Regions from separate parts of the Rhodoligotrophos defluvii genome, predicted to be linked through region 2. Evidence: riboswitches for the same ligand, from Rfam matches in the RefSeq annotation. Region 2 holds a riboswitch; the other holds the start of a gene.
The links. Region 2 has a riboswitch for thiamine pyrophosphate ahead of thiO (glycine oxidase ThiO). Riboswitches for the same ligand answer to the same signal wherever they lie in the genome.

Region 1: another riboswitch for thiamine pyrophosphate. It lies ahead of thiC (phosphomethylpyrimidine synthase ThiC); the one in region 2 lies ahead of thiO (glycine oxidase ThiO).

The regions. Positions count from the first base shown of each region.
Region 1 covers NZ_SZZM01000001.1:698,932-703,137, reverse strand. Annotated here, with positions in the region: gene E4P09_RS03350 (adenylosuccinate synthase) at 1-1,215, shown strand, start outside; TPP riboswitch at 1,283-1,408, shown strand; gene thiC (phosphomethylpyrimidine synthase ThiC) at 1,465-3,321, shown strand; gene E4P09_RS03340 (YadA-like family protein) at 3,575-4,206, shown strand, end outside.
Region 2 covers NZ_SZZM01000002.1:16,915-21,120, reverse strand. Annotated here, with positions in the region: gene E4P09_RS09225 (thiamine phosphate synthase) at 1-82, opposite strand, end outside; gene E4P09_RS09220 (thiazole synthase) at 86-880, opposite strand; gene thiS (sulfur carrier protein ThiS) at 882-1,079, opposite strand; gene thiO (glycine oxidase ThiO) at 1,048-2,073, opposite strand; TPP riboswitch at 2,138-2,271, opposite strand; gene E4P09_RS09205 (CsbD family protein) at 2,399-2,599, shown strand; gene E4P09_RS09200 (hypothetical protein) at 2,677-2,919, opposite strand; gene rimO (30S ribosomal protein S12 methylthiotransferase RimO) at 2,950-4,206, opposite strand, start outside.

The sequences.
Region 1 (4,206 bases), on a different contig from region 2:
GCCAATGTGGTGGTGCGCTTCCAGGGCGGCCATAATGCCGGCCATACCCTGGTTATCGACGGCAAGACCTACAAGCTGTCATTGCTGCCGTCGGGCATCGTGCGCCCTGGCAAGCTCTCGGTGGTCGGTAACGGCGTGGTGGTGGATCCGTGGGCCCTGTGCGACGAGATCGAGCGCCTGCGTGGCCAAGGGGTCGAGGTCTCGCGCGACAACCTGCGGATTGCGGAGAACGCGGTGCTGATCCTGCCGCTGCACCGGGAGCTCGACGCCATCCGCGAAGAGGCGGCGGGCGCGGGACAGATCGGCACGACGCGGCGCGGCATCGGGCCGGCCTATGAGGACAAGGTGGGGCGGCGCGCCATCCGGGTGATGGATCTGCAGGACGTGGATGCGCTCGGGGCCAAGATCGAGCGGTTGCTTGCCCATCACAATGCGCTCCGTCGCGGGCTTGGCGCGCCGGAAATCGATTCGGCCGCACTGCATGCGGAACTGTGCGCGGTGGCGCCGAAGGTGCTGCCGTTCATGGATGCGGTGTGGTTGCTGCTGGATGCGGAGCGCCGTTCCGGCCACCGCATCCTGTTCGAGGGCGCCCAGGGCGCGCTTCTGGACATCGACCACGGCACCTATCCGTTCGTCACCTCGTCCAATGTCGTGGCGGGGCAGGCCGCCACCGGCTCTGGGCTTGGGCCAGGCGCGATCGGCTATGTGCTCGGCATTGCCAAAGCTTATACGACGCGTGTTGGTGCCGGGCCGTTCCCGACCGAGCAGACCAATGCGATCGGCGAGCGGCTGGGCGAGCGCGGACGGGAGTTCGGCACGGTGACGGGGCGCAAGCGGCGCTGTGGCTGGTTCGATGCCGCGCTCGTGCGCCAGACGGTGAAGACCAGCGGCATCAATGGCATCGCGCTCACCAAGCTCGACGTGCTCGACGGGTTCGACACATTGCAGATCTGTATCGGCTATATGCTCGATGGCGAGCGGGTCGACCATCTGCCGGCGAGCCAAGCGGCGCAGATGCGCGTGCAGCCGGTCTACGAGACGGTGGAGGGGTGGTCGGAATCGACCCATGGCGCACGCAGCTGGGCCGATCTGCCGGCCCAGGCGGTGAAATATGTCCGCCACATCGAGGAGCTGATCGAGTGTCCGGTGGCGCTGCTCTCCACCAGCCCCGAACGCGACGATACCATTCTCATGCACGACCCGTTCGAGGATTGACCCCCCCAATTTGCAGATGGACGACGCGCGGCCCTTGCGCGCGGCGCCGATATCCCGCACAGTGAAGACGCGTTCCGAGGGGTGCGCCGCAAGGCGCTGAGATGCTCGGAGGGCCCCACAAGCCTTCCACAAAGCGAACCCTTCGAACCTGATCCGGGTCATGCCGGCGAAGGGACTGGAACCTGTTCTTGCTTTCCTCCAGCTCCGCCTCCGTTTCCCGGATCTCCTTCAAGCCTGAGGAGATCTGCCATGAACAAGCCTGCAAAGATTAAAGATTTCAGCATTCCGAAAGTGACCACCGGGCCGCTGCCGGCGAGCAGCAAAACTCACGTCTCGCCCGCGGCCGCGCCGGACCTGCGGGTCCCCTTCCGGGAGATCAGCCTGCATCCGAGCGCCGGCGAGCCGCCGCTGCGGGTCTATGATACCTCCGGCCCTTACACTGATGCGAGCGTGACCATCGACGTGCAGAAGGGGCTGGCGCGCACCCGCACGGCCTGGGTGCGCGAGCGCGGCGGCATCGAGGCCTATGACGGCCGGATGGTCAAGCCCGAAGACAACGGCAATGTGGGGGGCAAACACCTGGCCCAGGCCTTCCCGATCAGCCATCGGCCCCTGCGTGGTGATGGCTCGCGGCCGCTGACCCAGCTGCAATGTGCCCGCGCGGGAATCATCACCAAGGAGATGATCTATGTGGCCGCCCGCGAGAATCTCGGGCGCGAGCAGGCGTTGGCCGGTGCTGCGCAAAGTATCGCCGATGGCGAATCGTTCGGGGCGGCGATCCCCCAGTTCGTCACGCCGGAATTCGTGCGCGACGAGATCGCGCGCGGGCGCGCCATCATTCCGTCCAACATCAACCACCCCGAGCTCGAGCCGATGATCATCGGCCGCAATTTCCTGGTGAAGATCAACGCCAATATCGGCAATTCGGCGGTGACCTCCTCCGTGGAGGAGGAGGTGGAGAAGATGGTCTGGGCGATCCGCTGGGGGGCGGACACGGTGATGGACCTGTCCACCGGCCGCAATATCCACAACACGCGCGAGTGGATCATCCGCAACAGCCCGGTGCCGATCGGCACCGTGCCGATCTATCAGGCGCTGCAAAAGGTGGGCGGTGATCCGGTGAAGCTCGACTGGCCGGTCTATCGCGACACGCTGATCGAGCAATGCGAGCAGGGGGTGGACTATTTCACCATCCATGCGGGTGTGCGGCTGGGCTATATCCACCTAACCGCCAACCGGGTGACGGGCATTGTCAGCCGCGGCGGCTCGATCATGGCCAAGTGGTGCCTGGCGCATCACAAGGAGAGCTTCCTCTACGAGCATTTCGACGAGATCTGCGATCTCATGGCGAAATATGACGTGTCGTTCTCCCTGGGCGACGGGCTGCGTCCGGGCTCGATCGCGGACGCCAACGATGCGGCGCAGTTCGCCGAATTGGAGACGCTTGGGGAGCTTACGAAGATCGCTTGGGACAAGGGCTGTCAGGTGATGATCGAGGGCCCGGGCCATGTGCCCATGCACAAGATCAAGGTGAATATGGAGAAGCAGCTGCGCGAGTGCGGCGAGGCACCATTCTACACCCTGGGGCCGCTGACGACCGATATCGCGCCGGGCTATGACCACATCACCTCGGCCATCGGGGCGGCGATGATCGGCTGGTTCGGCACGGCCATGCTGTGCTACGTCACGCCGAAGGAACATCTCGGCCTGCCCAACCGGGACGACGTGAAGGAAGGGGTGATCACCTACAAGATCGCGGCCCATGCGGCCGACTTGGCGAAGGGCCACCCGGCAGCGCAGGCGTGGGACGATGCCATGTCGCGGGCGCGGTTCAGCTTCCGCTGGGAAGATCAGTTCAACCTGTCACTCGATCCGGAACGGGCCTTGGCCTTTCACGACGAGACCTTGCCCAAGGAAGCCCATAAAGTTGCACATTTCTGCTCGATGTGTGGCCCTAAGTTCTGCTCGATGAAAATCACCCAGGACGTGCGCGATTATGCAGCCAAGCTGAACGATCAGACCTTCGGCATGGCCGAAATGTCCCGGAAATTCATGGAGATGGGGGCCGAGGTCTATGTGCCGCGGCCGGATGAGCCCTCCGCCTGAGGGCTTGGGCGCAAACAAATATGCGAGGCGGCGCGGGTCTCTCGCGCCGCCTTTTCTTTTGGGCGATGGCTGCTGCTCTCCTTCTGATCGTGGCCGGTAGAATTCGGGCACAATTTTGCCTTTAATCATTCAATATATCGTCATGGTGGGCCGATACCGCAGCGCAAACCATTCAAAGAGATTGATGCTGTTGATTCGCAGTTTTTGATCAGTTCAGACGATATTACTCCTGATTCACTTTGGAGAATTGCTTATGTTGCTGCGGGATTCGGGGCGCACTGTACTGTCGCGCGCTCATAAATCAGAATTTTTACTTTCGGCCGGGGTTGCTGTGGCTGCTCTCGTGGCCACTGCTTCGGCGGCTTTTGCTCAGGAACCTCCTCGCGCGCCGGTGCCGTGGGAGCAGGGCGCCGTGATGCGCCAGGCCGCGGATCCGCAGGATAGAGCGGGCTTGTCTCACAGGCCAAGTGAGCAGGCGCCTCAGACGTTATCGCTCGCCGTGCCCGGCCCTGAAAATGTAGTGCTGAGCGGGGGCAAGGGTAATGCCATTTGCGATCTCGTGCCCCGCAAGAAATCAGGCGGGACAGCGCAAGATCCGGCAATGGTCTGCAAGGGCACCGACAGAGCGGGTGAAGGTCTGTACTTTGCCACAGTCGGTCAGCCCGGGGGCAGTGTCCTGCTAGGGGGGAAATACGGGTGGACGGATCCCGAGACAGGAAAGAGGAGAACCCTTGGGGAGGCGGCCACGTCCATCGGCGTCTGGTCGGAGGCGCCCGGCATCGGCGCGACCGCGGTGGGCAATTCTGCCAAGGCCCATGCGATGGGCGCGACCGCCATCGGCAAGGAAGCGCGGGCCATGGAGGACCGCTCAGTCGCCATCGGCTA
Region 2 (4,206 bases):
GCTGCACGAGCTTCACGCCCCAGGGCAGCAGCCGCTCCAGCCAGTGCACGTCATCAACGATGAGATAGAAGCGGTCGAGCACCGGTCAGCTCCGAAAGGCCATGCCGAGCACCGGGGTCGAGGCGGCGGCCATGTCGCGCGCTTCCATGGGGTCGGCAAGGAAGGCGCACCGGCCGGCGTCGATGGCCTGGGCGAAGGCACGCGCCATGGCGGCGGGATCACCGGCCTTGGCCACCGCCGTGTTCAGCAGAATGGCATCGAACCCGAGCTCCATGGCGTGCGCGGCATGGGAGGGGAGGCCGATTCCCGCATCGATCACCAGGGGCGTCTCGGGGAAATGGGCCCGGAGGCTGCGCAGGGCATAGACATTGTTGAGCCCGCGGCCCGACCCGATCGGCGCGCCCCAGGGCATGAGCACCTCGCAGCCGGCGTTCAATAACTTATCGGCGACGGCGAGATCCTCGATGGTGTAGGGGAACACCTTGAAGCCCTCGGCGCTCAAGATGCGCGCGGCTTCAACCAGGCCGAACACCTCGGGCTGCAGGGTGTCGTCATCACGGATCACCTCGAGCTTGATCCAGGGCGTGCCGAACACCTCGCGCGCCATCTGCGCGGTGGTGACCGCCTCCTTCACGGTGTGGCAGCCTGCCGTGTTCGGCAGCACCCGCACGCCGAGGTCCCTGATCAGCTGCCAGAAGGCGTGGCCTGCGCGCTCGGAACCGGACTCCCGACGCAGCGACACGGTGACCACCTCGCAGGCGGCGCTGCGTACCGCATCGGCCAGGACCGCAGGCGAGGGATATTGCGCCGTGCCCAGAAACAGGCGCGAGCCCAGCTCGGTGCCGTAGACTGTGAGCGGCCGGTCTCGAGCTTCCGTCACCTCAGCCCCCCTGCATCGGCGCCAGCACCTCGACGCTATCGCCGGGCGCAAGCGTCACGTTGTGGCGCGCGGTCGCTGGCACGAAAGCCTGGTTGACGGCCGTTGCGACCACGATATCTCCGTAGCCGAGTTCCAGGAGCAGCTCGGAAAGGGTGTTGCTGGCGACCTCATGCATATCGCCGTTGATCTTCAGTTTCATCCATGACCTCGGGGTAATAGGCATCGTCCAGAACGACCGCCGCTGCCATGCGCGAGAGCGACGGGCTGAGCAGGAAGCCGTGGCGGTAGAGGCCGTTCACAAAAACCGTTCTGCCGTTCCGCCTTATGCGCGGCAGGTTGTCGGGGAAGGCGGGGCGGGCATCGGTGCCGATCTCGATGATTTCCGCCTCGGCAAAGGCCGGGTGCAGGGCGTGCGCGCTGTTCAGCAGCTCGACCATGGAGCGGGCGGTGATGCGGCGGCGGTCGTCGCTCTCGATCATGGTGGCGCCGACCATGTAAATGCCATCGCCGCGCGGCACGACATAAAAGGGGATGCGCGGATGCAGCAGGCGGACCGGCCGCTCGAGCTCGACATCCGGGCAGCGCAGCAGCAGCATCTCGCCTTTTACGCCGCGCAGGTCTGGCAGCTGATCCCTGGCGGCGAGGCCGCGGCAGTCGACCGTCAGGTCGCCCTCGGTTCCGTGGACGAGGCCGTCGGTTCTAAGGACGATCTGCACGCCCATTTCGCGCAGCCGCGCGGCCAGCGCCTGCAAAGCGCGGCGAGGGTCGGTATGGCCTTCGCCGGGGAAGAACAGGCCGCGGTGGAAGCGATCGGCGAGCGCCGGCTCCAGCGCGGCAATTGCGCTGCTGTCGAGAACGTCGTAGGCGCGGGTGCGGCGGGCGAACCGGTCGAGCTCGGCCGCATCGCGCCGCTGGGCCAGCACCAGCGTGCCGTTCGCCACGGTGTCGGTGCAGATCTCCTGCCAGAAGGGAAGCGCTTCCTGGCCCAATGTTGCGACCAGCTCGTCGGTGCTCTCGCGCTCGCACCAGGGCGCGAGCATGCCGCCGGCATAGCGGGAGCAGGAGGCTGCGCCGAGCTCGGCAGCTTGCTCGAAGACCGTGACCTCGGCGCCACGCCGCGCCAAGGCCCATGCGGTCGTCAGGCCGGCTACTCCCGCACCAATGACAGCGATCCGCTTCATCTCAAACTCCACCCTCCGGACGCGCTGGCCCGGACCGGTTTGCCGGGAGGTCGATGGTGCCGGATGGGGGATGAAGATGTTGCGAACGATCCATCCCTTCGCCAGCGTGACCTGGATCAGGTTCGAAGGGTCGCCATGTCGCGCAAGCAGACTATGGTCCGATGCGCCCGTGGCCTCTCAGCCCCGTGCGGGGCTCCCCTTGGATACACCCAGTGATATGACAGACCGGGCTACTCCGTCAAATGGTGGCGCAAAAGGGGCTGCGCAAGGCGCTTCGGAAATTGGAACCCCCAAACGCCGACCGCATTACCCTCATATGCACCAACGGAGGCTGCACATGAACTGGGATCAGATTGCAGGTCAGTGGAAGCAGTTCCAGGGCGCCGCCCGGCAGCAATGGGGCAAGCTCACGGATGATGATCTGCAGGTTGCTGCTGGCGGCCGCGACAAGCTGGTCGGCCGTATTCAGGAGCGCTATGGAATGGCTCGGGAAGAGGCAGAGCGCGAAGTGGATCGCTGGAGCATGAACCTCCAGTAACCCTTTAAGCCGCTCGCCGAAGGGAGCGCCCGCAATCTTCTGGATTGCGGGCGTTCTCGTTTGGTGCTGGAAATGCCTTAGCGGATCTGCAGGGCCTGGAGGGTCGCCTTGCAGTAGGGGCTGATCTGCATGAAATGCGGCGACAGACATGTCCAGAGCTGATTGATGCTGGTCATATCCACCCTCGGGCAATATCTCTGCACGGCTTCGCCGCAGGCTGTCTTGATCTCGAACTGGTCATCCAGCATCATCTGGGCCGATGCGTGCGTGCCTGCGCCCGCAAGCGTCAGAACCGCCACAACAAGCAACATCTTCCTCATGGCACGCCATCCAAACTGACAAATCCCGGTTCACGCGTCTTCCGGTACCTCGGCGATGAGATCATACTCCTCGCTGTCGATGATCCGCGCGCGATAAATCTCGCCAGGCTTAAGATTTGGATGGTTCGGCAGGAAGACGTTGCCATCGATCTCCGGCGCGTCCCAGATGCTGCGCCCCACGGCTTCTTCCATCTCGTCATCCACCTCGTCGATGATGACATCCACCTCGCGTCCGACCTTCTTGGCCAGGACTTCACGGCTGACCTCGGCCTGCACTTCCATGAAGCGGGCCCAGCGCTCGGCCTTGACCTCTTCCGGCACCGGGTCGGCCAGGGCATTGGCGGCGGCGCCCTCGACCGCCTCGTATTTGAAGCAGCCGACGCGCTCGAGCCGGGCTTCCTTTAGCCAATCGAGCAGGAAGGCGAAGTCCGCCTCGGTCTCGCCGGGAAAGCCGACGATGAAGGTGGAACGGACGCACAGGTCGGGGCAGATGGCGCGCCATTGCGCGAGGCGCTCGAGCACCTTGGCCTGATTGGCCGGACGGCGCATGGCCTTCAGCACCTGAGGGCTTGCGTGCTGGAACGGAATGTCGAGATAGGGCAGGATCTTGCCTTCCGCCATGAGCGGGATCAGCCCGTCCACATGGGGGTAGGGGTAGACATAGTGCAGCCGCACCCAGGCGCCGAGCTCGCCCAGGGCTGCGGCCAGGGGCACGATGCGCGCCTCGATCTCGCGGCCGCGATACTTGCTCGGCGCATATTTGAGGTCGAGCCCGTAGGCGCTGGTGTCCTGCGAAATGACCAGCAGCTCCTTCACGCCGGCACGCACCAGGCGCTCCGCCTCGTGCATGACGTTGGCTGCGGGCCGCGAACGCAGGTCGCCGCGCAGGCCCGGGATGATGCAGAAGGTGCAGCGGTTGTTGCAGCCCTCCGAGATCTTCAGATAGGCGTAATGGCGCGGGGTCAGGCGCAGGCCCTCGGGCGGGACCAGATCGCGGAAGGGATCATGCACCGGGGGGACCGCTTGGTGCACGGCCGCCACCACCGCCTCGTACTGATGCGGGCCGGTGATGGCCAGCACGTCGGGGTGGACGGCGCGGATGCGTTCGGCCTCGACACCCATGCAGCCGGTGACGATGACCCGGCCGTTCTCGGCCATGGCCTCGCCAATCGCCGCCAAGGACTCCTCCTTGGCAGTGTCGAGAAAGCCGCATGTGTTGACGATGACGACGTCGGCGCCGTCGTAATCGGGCGAGATCGCGTAGCCGCCTGCGCGCAGCTGGGTGAG